3 regions of the Pseudomonas sp. BIGb0164 genome follow, and region 2 is predicted to be linked to each of the others. Evidence: riboswitches for the same ligand, from Rfam matches in the RefSeq annotation. Region 2 holds a riboswitch; each other region holds the start of a gene.
The links. Region 2 has a riboswitch for cobalamin ahead of cobO (cob(I)yrinic acid a,c-diamide adenosyltransferase). Riboswitches for the same ligand answer to the same signal wherever they lie in the genome.
Positions count from the first base shown of each region.

Region 1: another riboswitch for cobalamin. It lies ahead of M2394_RS29845 (CbtB-domain containing protein); the one in region 2 lies ahead of cobO (cob(I)yrinic acid a,c-diamide adenosyltransferase).
Region 3: another riboswitch for cobalamin. It lies ahead of M2394_RS29395 (CbtB-domain containing protein); the one in region 2 lies ahead of cobO (cob(I)yrinic acid a,c-diamide adenosyltransferase).

Region 1 covers NZ_JANUEA010000015.1:2,219-7,092, forward strand. Annotated here, with positions in the region: gene M2394_RS29835 (cobalamin biosynthesis protein) at 1-270, opposite strand, end outside; gene M2394_RS29840 (CbtA family protein) at 267-971, opposite strand; gene M2394_RS29845 (CbtB-domain containing protein) at 983-1,171, opposite strand; cobalamin riboswitch at 1,267-1,475, opposite strand; gene M2394_RS29850 (hypothetical protein) at 1,610-2,119, opposite strand; cobalamin riboswitch at 2,309-2,509, shown strand; gene cobW (cobalamin biosynthesis protein CobW) at 2,602-3,666, shown strand; gene cobN (cobaltochelatase subunit CobN) at 3,670-4,874, shown strand, end outside.
Region 2 covers NZ_JANUEA010000005.1:32,383-37,256, reverse strand. Annotated here, with positions in the region: gene M2394_RS14430 (sorbosone dehydrogenase family protein) at 1-1,176, opposite strand, end outside; cobalamin riboswitch at 1,276-1,534, shown strand; gene cobO (cob(I)yrinic acid a,c-diamide adenosyltransferase) at 1,613-2,224, shown strand; gene M2394_RS14420 (cobyrinate a,c-diamide synthase) at 2,221-3,612, shown strand; gene bluB (5,6-dimethylbenzimidazole synthase) at 3,609-4,259, shown strand; gene cbiB (adenosylcobinamide-phosphate synthase CbiB) at 4,256-4,874, shown strand, end outside.
Region 3 covers NZ_JANUEA010000014.1:9,852-14,725, forward strand. Annotated here, with positions in the region: gene M2394_RS29375 (LysR family transcriptional regulator) at 1-587, shown strand, start outside; gene M2394_RS29380 (LysR family transcriptional regulator) at 979-1,845, opposite strand; gene M2394_RS29385 (DUF4865 family protein) at 1,939-2,478, shown strand; gene M2394_RS29390 (CbtA family protein) at 2,480-3,208, opposite strand; gene M2394_RS29395 (CbtB-domain containing protein) at 3,228-3,440, opposite strand; cobalamin riboswitch at 3,472-3,603, opposite strand; gene M2394_RS29400 (histidine phosphatase family protein) at 3,640-4,194, shown strand; gene cobF (precorrin-6A synthase (deacetylating)) at 4,240-4,874, shown strand, end outside.

The sequences.
Region 1 (4,874 bases), on a different contig from region 2:
GCAGCCGGTATGGGCAAAGGCGACCTCGGATTTGTGACTTAAACGCTCGGCATAAACCGCCAGTTGTCCTGCGTTGAAACAGTGCAACGGGAGATCCAGCGCCCGGGCCATGGCCCGTATTCCCCGTTCATCCTTTTTCAGATCGATACTGGCCAGCGCGGTAATGCTGTTGCGATCAACGCCCCCCTCCGCGAGGGCGCTGTCAAACAGATCCAGCAGGGCGTGAACGTCACAACCCCGCTGGCAGCCCAAGCCGACCGCCAGGATCATGCGGCGTAGTGATCGTCACGGTTGCGACGGAACAACCACGCGCTGATCAGGCCCAGCGCCAGCCAGAAGGCGACGTTGGTCAGGTGCGAGGCGATCTTGAACTGCGCTTCCAGCGCCTCGGGTGCCAGCATCGAGTGCACTTCCGGTTGTGGCGCGCCGATGACGTGAGGCACGGCCAGGATCGCGGCACCCAGCACTTTCAGCAGCCAGTTACGGCCAAACACCAGCAGCGCAATACCGGCGGCGGTGGAGGCGGCGGTGCCGATCCACCAGATCTGCCGTTGCGCCAGATCGGCTGCCGCAGTGCCTGGCAGCTCAGGTGGCAGGCCCATGGTCGGCGCCAGTACGAAGGTGGCGTAACCGGCCAAGCCCCACAGCAAGCCTTGCGCGGTACGGGTCGGTGCGCGCAGGGTGTAGAGACCGGCCAGCATCAAGGCGAAACCGACGGCGACCACCAGGTTGCCACCCGTGGTGGACAGCACACGCTGCCAGCCATCTTCCGGCTCCCAGGCCTCGGCGTCATGGCTGTGGGCGGCGGCGCCTTCGGCGTGTTCGTGGGCCACTTCGGTGGCGGCCGGGGCGTTTTCGAAGGTTTCCGCCTGCAGAATCAGCGGGGCGACCCAGAAGCTTTGCAGCAGGGTCAGCAGCAGGGCGGCCAGCAGGCCAGTGAACCCTGCGGTTTGCGCAATACGCTTGATCATGTCGGCAAGTCTCAGTGGCACGGGAACGCGGCGCTGTGGCGGGTATCGTGGGCTGCGTTGTGCACCGCCTCGATATGAGAGAAACCGGCGAAATACACCAGGCACGCGCCGAGGATCGACGCACCGATGGCGGCGGTCAGGCGTTGGCTGAGGGTGGTGGTGTTGCCGGTGGCGTGCGAGGTGCTGGTGATGATCGACATGGCGCGTCCCTTCAGGGTTTCAGGGTGACACGAGCGCATGAAAACCCCGCGAGCCGGGCACGCAGGGTTCGAACAGCGCCCGCCCACCGCGGGTTTGTTATCTGATTTTTTCGGGCCGGTCTCCGGGCTTGCGAGGGGGCTCTTGGGAGAGTCCTGAAAGCATCGCCTTCCCATGCAAGTGCACAGTGGTTATGACGCTTCGCTCGCTTACCGTTGCGGGGGCAGCACCGGACTTGCCATAGAGGTATGGCGTACCGGTTTCCCGTTTCACCCTTTGCAGGGCACCCGAAACAAGATGTGTAGGAGAACATGGGCGGTTGATGTGCGTCAAACACCTTGAGCGGCTGTAAATGTTTAAGGTGTTTGAAGGATAGAGTTGACCTCAAGGATGACGAGCAATCTGATGTTGATTTTTTGCGGATCAGACAAATTTTCATATTAATTTCGAATTAACTTGACTCTGCGCTTAGTGGAAGCGTAGGTGATCAAGTAGTCAAGGTTGTCATGATCAAACCTCTCGTCTTGTAATCCCCTTCCGGTGTGTGTCCAGCCCACTCCTATGTCCAGCTGGTTGAGAAGCCGGGTGCGTTTGAGGATCTCCTCGGCAACGGCTGAGGCTTTTGGAGAGAAGGTTCTCGTGGTTGGCACCTGACCGGCGGCCTCTTTTAATTCTTTGAAGTTGACGTATTCATCGCCCTGTCCGGCTGCATATTCATCGAAGTGTTTCTTCACCTCTTGTAGCAACTCTTTGTCACTGTAGAACCAGACCTGGGGCTTTTGCTCTGTTGTACTTCTCTTTGCCCGAGTTTCGAGGCTACTCGTGCTGGTGTATGCAGCGTGTTGGATCTGAATACTGTCCTGCGGGGCATCAGCTTCTTTCTCGCCTTTGTAGCTCGGTGCGTTAGGTGGCAGGTTAAAGTGGAGGGGGGAAAGTGCCGAAAGTGTCATGTTTGATCCTTTATTGCGTTGGTATGTCTGGCGCGCATTGAGCGCTTATGAGCCAAATCTGTGTGGTGCAAAAGTCCAAGCTGTTCCTAGCTGGCTATCGGGCAATTAATGCGAGTTGTAAGTTTCATTCGACTGCCGCGGTATGGCGCGAACCTCATGTGTTGGCATTGACCCGCTCTGTGGCACTGCGTAGCCTTGCACCCTCGAGGTTCTCCAGCCCAGGCCGGAGCTAAGAAGGGAACGCGGTCCAAGCCGCGGCTGCCCCCGCAACTGTAAAGGGTTCAGCTGACTGCCACGCCACTGCCGACAAGGCGGGAAGGCGCAGCCAGCGCCGGTCGCAAGACCCGCACGCCCCAAGCCAGGAGACCTGCCTCGCAACCGATTTTCTACTTCAACCGGGCGGGGTGATCCGGTGACGAAATCCGCTGCTGCGCGCCGTCGCAGGGCCTATCGTCCCGTATGCCCGCCCCAAAGGGCATCCGATGAAAACACTGGCCAAACTCCCCGTCACCATCGTTACCGGCTTCCTCGGCTCGGGCAAAACCACCTTGCTGCGCCACATGCTCGACAACGCCCAGGGCCGTCGCATCGCGGTAATCGTCAACGAATTCGGCGAATTGGGCATCGACGGTGAAATCCTCAAGCAGTGCTCCATCGGTTGCACCGAAGAAGAAGCCAACGGCCGCGTCTACGAATTGGCCAACGGCTGCCTGTGCTGCACCGTGCAGGAAGAGTTCTTCCCGGTGATGCGCGAACTGGTGGCCCGTCGTGGTGACCTCGACCACATTCTCATCGAAACCTCAGGCCTGGCCCTGCCAAAACCCTTGGTACAAGCCTTCCAGTGGCCGGAAATCCGCAGCGCCTGCACCGTCGACGCGGTAATCACCGTGGTCGACAGCCCGGCCGTCGCCGCGGGCACCTTCGCCGCCTTCCCGGACCAGGTCGACGCCCAGCGTAAACTGGACCCGAACCTGGATCACGAGTCGCCGTTGCACGAGCTGTTCGCCGACCAACTGGCCAGCGCCGACCTGGTGATCCTCAACAAAACCGACCTGATCAACCCGGAAGACCTGGCCCGCGTGCGCCTGGAAGTCGCCGAAGAGCTGCCGCCTGCGGTGAAGATCATCGAAGCCAGCAGCGGTCGCCTGCCGCTGGACGTGCTGATCGGCTTGGGTGCCGGCTCTGAAGAGCACATCGACGGTCGCCACAGCCATCACGATCATCACCACGAAGGTGAAGACGACGATCACGACCACGACGCTTTCGATTCCATTTCCATCGACCTGCCGCAAGCCGACGAAGCCCTGCTGCTCGACGCCCTGACCCAACTGGTGGTGCAACACGGCATCCTGCGCGTCAAAGGTTTCGCGGCCATCCCCAACAAGCCGATGCGCCTGCTGATCCAGGGTGTGGGCACACGTTTCGACAAGCACTTCGACCGTGCCTGGGGCGCTGACGAAGCGCGCATCACGCGCCTGGTGCTGATCGGTCAGGACCTCGATGCCGCCGGCCTCGAAGCGCAGTTGCGCGCTGCACTCAGCGTCTGACCCATGCACCTGCTCAGGACCCAGCCCGGTGGTTTCGTCTCGGACGACAATATTGCCGACCTTGGCCAAACCCCCGCTGACCTGGTGATCCTGTGCAGCGGTGATTCCAGCCTGGCATTGCTGGCCGAAGCGGCCCAGCAATTGCCCGACGATTACCCCAGCTTCCGGCTGGCCAACCCGATGCAGGTGCAGAACCATGCGTCGGTCGACCTGTACGTCGATGAAGTGCTGCGCCACGCCAAGGTCATCCTGATTTCGCTGCACGGCGGCATCGGTTATTGGCGGTACGGCATCGAGCGGCTGGTGGAGCTGGCCGAACGCGGCGTGCAGCTGATCCTGGTGCCGGGGGACGATCGCCCGGACCCGGAACTCAGCAGCCTGAGTACGGTAAACGCCGAAAGCCGCGACCGCCTGTGGCACTTTTTGCGCCAGGGCGGCCTGGGCAACGCGCTGGATTTCTATCGCTGCCTGGCCAGCGCTTACCTGGGCCGCGACTACACCTGGGCCGAGCCGCAAACCCTGCCGCGCACGGCGATTTATCACCCGCATAAAGCCAACCCGCGCCTGAACGACTGGCAGACGGATTGGAACCCCGAGTGGCCGGTGGCGGCGGTGCTGTTCTACCGCTCCCATTTGCAGGCGGCCAATACGGGTTTTATCGATGTGTTTTGCCAACGCTTACAGGCAGCGGGCCTTAACCCGCTGCCGATTGCGCTGGCCAGTTTGAAAGAGCCCGGCTGCCTGACGGTGGTCGAGGACCTGCTGGATGAAGTGGGTGCGGCGGTGATTTTGAACACCACCGGCTTTGCCCAATCCAGCCCCGAAGCGCCGCATTTGCGACCGTTTCGCCGCAATATCCCGGTGATCCAGGCGATTTGCGCCCAAGACAACGAGCCCGGCTGGCAGGCCAGCGAACAAGGCCTGGGCCCGCGCGACCTGGCGATGCACATTGCCTTGCCGGAGCTGGACGGGCGCATCATCAGCCGGCCGATCAGTTTCAAGGACCTGGCCTGGCGCAGCGAGCGCAGCCAGTCGGACGTGGTCTGTTACCGCGCCGCGCCTGAACGCATGGACTTTGTCGCTGAACTGGCGCGGCGTTGGGTCGAGCTGGCGCGGGTGCCGAATGCTGACAAGCGCATCGCGCTGATCCTCGCCAACTACCCGACCCGCGACGGCCGTATCGGCAACGGCGTGGGCCTGGATACGCC
Region 2 (4,874 bases):
CACCGGTTGCCCTTTGGGCTGGCCACCCTCGAACGGCACAAAGATCACCTTGTAGCCACTGTGGGGCTTGCGGTTCCACGATCCATGCTGGCCGATAAATGCCCCGTTGCTGAACTGCGCCGGCAGTTTGTTGCCCTCTGCGAAGGTCAGTCCCAACGACGCCGTATGCGGGCCCACGGCATAGTCCGGTGCAATGGCCTTGGCCACCAGGTCCAGGTTCTGCGGCGAAACGCGCACATCCACGTGCTGGCCGTAATAACTGAAAGGCCAGCCGTAGAAGCCGCCATCCTTGACCGACGTGATGTAGTCCGGCACCAAGTCGCTGCCGATCTCGTCACGCTCATTTACCGCCGTCCACAACTTGCCCGTCTGCGGCTCCCAAGCCATGCCATTCGGGTTGCGCAGGCCGGAGGCGAAGATGCGGTGCTGACCCGAGGCGCGATCCACTTCCCAGATCGCCGCCCGACCTTCTTCCGCTTCCAGGCCGTTTTCGCCGACGTTGCTGTTGGAGCCGACGCTCACATACAGCTTGCTGCCGTCTTTGCTCGCTACTACGTTCTTGGTCCAGTGGTGGTTGATGCTGCCGCCTGGCAGGTCGACCACTTTGGTGCCGGCTTCCTTGATCGTGGTTTCGCCCGGTTGATAGGGGAAGCGCAGCAGTTTGTCCGAGTCCGCCACGTACAAATCGTTGCCGACCAGGGTCATGCCGAACGGTGAGTTCAGGTTCTCCAGGAACACTGTGCGCGTCTCGGCAACGCCGTCGTGGTCGGCATCGCGCAGCAGTGTGATGCGGTTCGGGCTCGGCACACCGGCGCCGGCACGGCCCATGACCTTCTCCATGACCCAGCCGCGAATCCCCTTGGCATCATCCGGTTTGGGCGGCGCATTGGTTTCGGCCACCAACACATCGCCGTTGGGCAGCACATACAGCCAGCGCGGGTGGTCCAGCCCTTCGGCGAACGCGGCCACCTGGGTGCCTGCGGCGGCCGTTGGTTTTGCGCCATCAGGCCAGCCGATCGCCGGGGCGATGTTGACGGTGGGGATCAGTGTCTTGTTCGGTTCGGGCAACTTGGGCGAAGGACCGGTGCCGTCCGACACCTGCAAACTTGAGCTTTCACCGCAGGCGGCGAGGGTGCCTGCGAGCATGATCAGTAAGGCGAGTCTGGTTTTATGCATGGTGTTCTCCTGAATACCTGTAAGGGTAGAGGAGTACGGCGGTCCGATGGTTCAAGTGCGAGGCCGGCTTTAATTGACGCTCCACCCCCAACCCACTAACCTTCGCGGCTTGTTCCAGGTGCTCTGTGGCGTATGCGTCGACAGGGTGAAACAGGGAAGCCGGTGAGTGAGCGCACTTGTACACAGTGCTGCCGCGATTCCGGCGCTGCCCCCGCAACGGTAAATGAGTCAAGACGCTGCCTTTTGCCACTGTATCGCGCGCGATATGGGAAGGCGCAACGTCGGCCTGCTCGCTCTTTTCACAAGGGCAGGGCGCCACTCATGAGCCCGGAGACCGGCCCGGAGCATCCAACAGCATCACGGTGGGCGATGCTTGGCTGTCTGTATTTTCTTTTTCCTGCCCGCCGTTTTTGTCCAGCCCCAACGGAGAGCTGCCATGACCGATTCCCCCGACCGCGACGAACGCCACCTGGCGCGCATGCTGCGCAAAAAAGCCGTGATCGACGAGCGCATCGCCAACTCCCCCAATGAATGCGGTTTGTTGCTGGTATTGACCGGCAACGGCAAAGGCAAGAGCAGCTCCGCATTCGGCATGCTGGCCCGGGCCATGGGCCACGGCATGCAGTGCGGTGTGGTGCAGTTCATCAAGGGGCGTAACAGCACCGGTGAAGAGTTGTTCTTCCGCCGCTTCCCCGAGCAAGTGCGTTTCCACGTCATGGGCGAAGGCTTCACCTGGGAAACCCAGGACCGCCAGCGCGACATCGCCGCCGCCGAAGCCGCCTGGGCGGTGTCCCGCGAACTGCTGCAAGACCCGGCCATCGGCCTGGTGGTGCTGGATGAGCTGAATATCGCCCTCAAGCACGGCTACCTCGACCTGGACCAAGTGCTCAGCGACCTGCAAGCCCGCCCGCCGATGCAACACGTGGTGGTCACTGGCCGTGGGGCCAAACCCGAACTGATCGAAATGGGCGACACCGTCACCGAAATGGGCATGCTCAAGCACGCGTTCCAGGCCGGTATCAAGGCACAGAAGGGCGTCGAACTTTGAATCAGCCCCGTCATTGCCCGGCCGTCTTGATCGCCGCACCGGCGTCCGGCCAGGGCAAAACCACCGTCACCGCCGCGCTGGCGCGTTTGCACCGCAACCTGGGGCGCAAGGTGCGTGTGTTCAAGTGCGGCCCGGACTTCCTCGACCCGATGATCCACGAGCGTGCCAGCGGTGCGCCGGTGTACCAGCTGGACATGTGGATGGTGGGCGAGCAGGAAAGTCGCCGCCTGTTGTGGGAGGCGGCCGGTGAGGCCGACCTGATCCTTATCGAAGGCGTGATGGGCCTGTTCGACGGCACCCCCTCCAGTGCCGACCTGGCGCGACACTTCGGTGTGCCGGTGTTGGGCGTGATCGACGGCACCGCCATGGCCCAGACCTTCGGTGCCCTGGCCCTGGGCCTGGCGCGTTATCAGCCGGACCTGCCGTTTGCCGGCGTGCTGGCCAACCGCGTCGGCACCTTGCGCCACGCGCAGTTGTTGGAAGGCAGCCTCACTGAAGGCTTGCGCTGGTACGGCGCGTTGTCTCGCGAAACCGGGATCGAACTGCCCAGCCGACACCTGGGGCTGGTGCAAGCCAGCGAATTGAATGACCTCGATGTGCGCCTGGATGCCGCCGCTCAAGCACTGGGCAGCAGCTGCGAAGTCGCCTTACCGCCTCCGGTCACCTTTGCCGCGCCCGAAGTGATCGTGGCCGAGCCGTTGCTCGAAGGCGTGCGTATTGCTGTGGCCCGCGACGAAGCCTTCGCCTTTACCTACGGCGCCAGTCTCGACCTGCTACGCGCGATGGGTGCCCAGTTGCACTTCTTCTCGCCGATCCATGACCACCAATTGCCTGATGCCGACAGCCTCTACCTGCCGGGTGGCTATCCGGAGTTGCACCACCAGGCACTGTCGCAAAACACGCCGATGCTCGAAGCCATCCGCGCTCACCATGCCGCCGGCAAACCCTTGCTCGCTGAATGCGGCGGCATGCTGTACCTGCTCGACTCGCTGACCGATGTCGATGGCGTCCGCGCCGAACTGGTGGGCCTGCTGCAAGGCGATGCCGTGATGCAAAAGAAACTGGCGGCCTTGGCGCTGCAAAATGTCGAGCTGCCCGAAGGCACGCTGCGCGGCCATACCTATCACCACTCCCTCACGACCACCGAGTGGCAGCCGATTGCCCGTGGCCTTAGCCCCAACGGTGGGCGTGGTGCCGAGGCGGTCTACCGGCAAGGCCGCATGACCGCGTCCTACGTACATTTCTATTTTCCATCCAATCCCGTGGCAGTGGCCGCCTTGTTTGCGCCAGACCGGGAGGCCGCCATCGCAGGCAAGCCAGCTCCCACAATGTACCGAGTTGAAACCCCATCCAATGTGGGAGCGGGCTTGCCCGCGAAGAGGCCATGACTGACAACGCCTTCCCCGAAGCCGACCGCCAGGCCATCTATCGCGCCATCGCCGAACGCCGCGACATGCGCCACTTCAGCGGCGGCACCGTTGCCCCTGAGTTGCTGCACCGTTTACTCCAGGCTGCCCATCAGGCCCCCAGCGTCGGCCTGATGCAACCCTGGCGCTTTATCCGTATCAGCAACCGCCAACTGCGTGAGCAGATTCAACAACTGGTGGAAGAAGAGCGCGTACGCACCGCCGAGGCATTGGGCGAACGCTCCGATGAGTTCATGAAGCTCAAGGTCGAAGGCATTCACGACTGCGCCGAAGTATTGGTCGCGGCGTTGATGGATGACCGCGAGCGCCATATCTTCGGCCGTCGCACCTTGCCGGAAATGGACATGGCTTCGCTGTCCTGTGCCATCCAGAACCTGTGGCTGGCGGCCCGCGCCGAAGGCTTGGGCATGGGCTGGGTCTCGCTGTTCGAGCCCCAGGCCCTGGCCGATCTGCTGGGCTTGCCGCCTGGCGCAAAACCCCTGGCGGTGCTGTGCCTGGGGCCGGTGGCCGAGTTCTATCCGGCACCGATGTTGCAGCTCGAAGGCTGGACCGAGCCTCGGCCGCTGAGTGACATGTTGTATGAGAATGCGTGGGGAGTGAGTCAATGAGTGTGGCCTTGCTGTGTGTCGCTGCGGTGGCGCTGGATGCGCTATTGGGCGAGCCCAGGCGCTGGCATCCGCTGGTGGCGTTCGGCAATTTCGCCGGGCGCATCGAGCAACGTTTCAACACCGGTGGGCGCGGTTGGCGCAGCCATGGCGTGACCGCGTGGTTTATCGCGGTGGTGCCGCTGACCCTGCTGGCCACGGCGCTGTCGTGGGCGCCGTATATCGGTTGGGTACTGGAAATTCTCGCGTTGTACTGCGCCCTAGGCATGCGCAGCCTCGGCGAGCATGTGATTCCGGTGGCGCAGGCCTTGCGCAGCGATGACCTGGACGAAGCGCGCAAACGCGTCAGCTACCTGGTGAGCCGCCAGACCAGCGAATTGGACAGCACCGAAGTCGCCCGCGCCGCCACCGAATCGGTGCTGGAGAACGGCAGCGACGCGGTGTTTGCCGCGCTGTTCTGGTTTGTAGTCGCCGGCGTGCCGGGCGTGGTGCTCTACCGCTTGAGCAACACCCTCGACGCCATGTGGGGCTATCGCAACGAACGCTTCGAGCGTTTCGGTTGGGCTGCGGCCAAGATCGACGACGTGCTCAACTACATTCCCGCACGCCTGGTGGCGT
Region 3 (4,874 bases), on a different contig from region 2:
GCGACCTGATCGCCTTGTTGCGCCGCAATGCCAGTGTGCGGTTGGAGATCATTTCCCTCGACAGCCAGTTGTCCCTGCAGGCGGTGGATGCGGATGTGGTGCTTTGGCTGTCGGATGCCGACGGGCCGTTGCCGGGGCCGAGTTTTCCGACGCAGCCGCCTCGGGCGTTGGCGCGGTTGCATTATCTGCCGCATATCGCCAAGCGTTATTCACGGTTGACCACGCGGCCGGACAGTGTCGAGGACCTGGACGATTACATGCTGGTGCAGTGGCAGCCCGATGTGCAGGTGGAGGCGTTGCAACCCTGGAACGCGGTGGTGGAGCAGCGGCTGGCGGCGGTGGTGCAGGTGCAGGCGTATTCGTTGATGTTGGAGATGATTCGCTGTGGGGCATGCATTGGGTTGTTGCCGCATTACATGAGCAGTTTTGACCGGGGGTTGGTGGCGTTGCCGGGGTTGCTGGCTGAGAGTATGCAGCGGCAGGTGTGGTTGGCGGTGAATGCGCGGGTGCAGGATGCTGATGCGGTGAGGAGGGTGGTGGAGTTGATTGTGGGGACGTTTGAGGGGCGGCGGGAGTGGTTTGATTGAGTACATATCCGTTGCTGGGGTGACGGCTGATATTGGTTCCGCCCTTACGGCGGGTCACTTTTGGAAAGAGCCCAAAAGTAACCAAAAGGCTCTTGCCCCAACACTCGGTGCCTCGCCTAGGCTCGGCATGCCCTCACTCCGGCTTGAATCCGTGGGCCGCCGCCCCGCGCCATCCATGGCGCGGGGCGGCTAACCCGGCGTCCTGCCGGGTTACCCACGGATTCAAGCCTGCGTTCGGCCAGCGTGTTTGATGGGGCGCCCAAGATCAAAAGCAAAAGCAAGAGCACGGCGGCCTAGTAGCCGACCTTAGTGGTGTGGATCTGTAGGAGCCGGCTTGCCGGCGATGCAGGCGCCTCGGTGAATCAGGCATGTGCCAAACCGGGTGGCGGGTTCAGCGTTGTAGAACCCCCCGAAAGGTTGCACTCAGCGCGCGCAAGGTTTCCCGCGAACGTGCATCGCTGATCCGGCTGAAGAGCACCACTTCACTGACGGGCAATGCGGGCAGTCCAAATTGCGCACTCACGTCCACCGCGCCGGGTGGGGCTACGCGATGGGCGAGGGCGGCGACGCCGAGGCCGGCGCTCACGGCGGCGCCCACGGCCATTACGCCGCCGCCGACGAAGACCTCGGTCCAGTCGATGTGGGCTTCGTCCAGGGCGCGGGTGGCCAGGTGGCGAACCCCGCACGGTGCGGCCATGGTCGCCATGCGCAGTGGCGTGCCTGGCGGGTGTTGCCAAGTGGGGGCGGCGAACCAGCCGAAGCGTTCCACGGCCAGGACTTCGCCGTCTTGGCGGTCGCCTTCGTTGCGCACGATCACGGCGTCCAGTTCGTTGCGGTCGAACGCGGCCACCAGGTCGCGGGACGAGGCGATGCGCACTTCGAGGATCACCAACGGGTCGTAGGCCGCCAGGCGGCTGAGCCACAGCGGCAGGTCGGGCCCGGCCACGTGGTCGCTGATGCCGATCACCAGACGTCGTTGCACTTGGGCGGCCATGTCGCCCAAGGCGCGCTCGTGGGCGTTGAGCAGGGCGCGGGCGGCGACGATGAATTGCTCGCCCTGGGGCGACAGCCGCACATGCCGGGGCGTGCGTTCCAGCAGGCGATAACCGAGGCGTTCCTCCAGGCGCTTGAGCTTGAGGCTGATGGCGGCCTGGGAGGTGTCCAGCGCCTCGGCGGCGCGGGTGAAACTGGTGAAGTCGGCCACCAGCACGAACGCTTGCACGGTGTCGATATCCAGGGGTTTGGGTGCGTCAGCCATATCGGTTCCTTATCGCACATATATCGGCTCATATCTTGTTGAAATCATCGCCGCTGCGCAAGCTGGAACCTCATCTTGCACAGGAGTTTTTGTATGTTCGCCAAACAGTATTCGCACCGTTTGCCCGCCGACTACGACATGGGCGTGATTCGCCGGCGTGCCGCGCAATTGGGGCCATTGTGGGATAACGCCGAGGGGCTGCTGTTCAAGGCGTTTATCGCTCAGGAGCAGGGCGGCAACGTGTATGCGTCGGTGTACCTGTGGTCCGACCCGTTGCAGGCCGCCGACTTTTTGCTGGGGTCACGCTTCCAGAAAGTGCTCGACAGTTTCGGCCGCCCGCATATCGAAAGCTGGCTGCCGCTGGATGTGCAACGTGGGCCGGCGCAGGCGGCGTTGAGTTTGTATCGGGAAGAGTGGCCACTGGCGCCGGGGGCGGATCGGGCCGCGATACTGGCTGAAGAGAAAGTGCGCAACCTGCAAGTGGCGGACAGCCGTGACACCTTCGCGGTGTTCCTGGCGCTGGATGTGCAAGCCTGGCGTTTGGTGCGCATCACCTTGTCGGCCAAGGCACTGGATGTGACGCATCCCGGGACGGGCTATCAGGTGTTCTACCTGGCCCATCCCGGAATCTAGCTCAGGAGTTCAAGCGTGCGCGTGGCTGGCTCAAGAAGCGCTCGGCCACCGCACCGAACACCAGGCCCAGGGTGGTCCACAGCACCAGCTGGATGCCCAGGGACGCGACGCGGAATTTCCACAGCAGCACGGCCGAGAATTGCTCCGGCACTTCATTGATCACCGGGAACAGGCTGCCGGCCACCGACACGATCACGATGTACAGCGCAACGCCCAGGATTACCCCGGCCCACACGCCACGGCGGGCAATCAGCTTGCGTGCGGCGTTGATCGCGATCACCGCGGCCGCTACCGACACCAGCAGCATCAGGAAGAACAGCTGGGTGCGCTGGGCGATGGTCTCCGGGTCACCCACGGATGGCGGGTTGGCCGGGTATTTCAGGCCGGGCACCAGGATGAGGGTGGCAAACGCCGCCAACGCCAGCAGTGCCGCCAGGCCACGGGGGCCGACCTTGCCGATGCGGCCCAGGGCGTAAGCAAACACCAGGGAGAAAATCCCGCCCAGGGAAACGCTATACACCACCACACCGGTGAACAGGCCGAAGGTGCTTTGCACGTCGCGGCTCACCAGTTCTTCTTCCGGCGCATCGCCGTGCATCTGTGCCATCTGGTCTTCAAAGGCGATGGCCTTGTCGATCTGTGGCTCACCAAAGGTCTTGGCGAAGCCGAATGCCAATACGCCGGCGAGCAGGCCCACCAGCATCCCGCGAACGAGTAATTGCCCTGTCATGTCCTGTCTCTCTTGTTGATTAATGGCAGGGAAAGCCCAGCAGATGGCGACCGTCGTGGACGAATTCGTGCACGTACATGCCCTTGAAAACCGCTGTGGCACCTTGCTCGGCGCCGACGAAGTAGATCGCCAGCATCAACAGCAGGCCGCCGAAGATCGCCCAAGGGAGGATTTCGCCCAGGGGAATCGTTGGCACATAGACATCAGGGTGGGTTGCAGCGGTATTAGCCATGAAAACCTCCAGGGATGACGCGTCCCGAAATGGAAAGCATAGGGAGCTGAAACAGGGTCTGGCTTACGGCTGTGGGGCCGAATACAGTGGCGCGACCGCGCCGGCTTCGAACCGGCTTCCTGTTTCATGTTCGTTGTAACATGTTGAAACAACTTTGCCAGTCTACGCTGACTGCGCGCCGAAACAGAGTGAATTTGTGATGCAGACCACCCGTTTAAGCCTGATCTGCCATGCCGCCACGCGGGCGCAGAAGCAGGGGCGGTTTCCCGATGACGAATCTGTCGTGCTGGACTGGCAGCGTGAGGCGCTATCCCAGGCCGGTCGCTACCCGAAAAAACACCGCCTGATCTGCGGGCCGGAAGCCAGGGCCCGGCAGACCGCTGGCTTGTTCGGTGACAACGCACAGGTAGAAGTCGCCTTGCGCGACGGCGATTTTGGCCACTGGAAAGGCCAGGCCATCGACCAACTGGACGATGAAGCCATGAGTGCCTGGCTCACCGACAGCGCCAGCGCGCCCCACGGTGGCGAGTCGGTGGACCAGATCTGCCTGCGGGTTGGACAGTGGATGACATCCCTGGAAAGCCAACCGGGGCATGTCGTGGCCGTTACCCATCCCTTTGTGATCCGTGCCGCGTTGTTGCACGTGCTGCAGTTGCCGCTGTCGATGTTCTACCGGGTCGACGTCGAGCCGCTGTCATGCACCGAGCTGCGTTTCAACCGCGTGTGGCGCCTGCGCCTGGAAACTCACGCCTGAGCCCGCGAACATGGCAAAATCCACGCCCCGCAATGAGAGCAACCCATGAAACGCATCCTGATCATCGGCATTGGCGCCGGCAACCCTGACTACATCACGATGCAGGCCGTGAAGGCGCTCAACCGCACCGACGTGTTCTTCCTGATGGACAAGGGCCAGAGCAAGGACAAGTTGATCGACCTGCGCCGCGAGATCTGCGAGACCTACATCACCGAGCCCGGCTACCGCTTTGTCGAGGCCGACTGCCCCGAGCGTGTGCGCGGTGATATCGACTACACCACCGCCGTGCAGGACCTGAACCGCGACAAGCAGCAGACCTTCGAACGCATGATCAATGAGGAAATGGCCGACGGCGAAGTGGGCGCATTCCTGGCTTGGGGCGACCCGGCGCTGTACGACAGCACCATTCGGATCCTGCAGGCGATCCTGGCCAGTGGCCGTTGCACCTTTGAATTCGAAGTGATCCCCGGCATCACCAGCGTGCAGGCCCTGGCAGCGCAGCACAAAGTGCCGCTGAACCGCATTGGCAAGTCCGTCGAGATCACCACCGGGCGCCGCTTGGCAGCAGGGCAGGCCAGCGACGCCGACACCCTGGTGGTAATGCTCGACGCCGAAGATTCCTACCGTACCGTGGCCGATCAGGACCTGGATATTTATTGGGGCGCCTACCTGGGCACGCC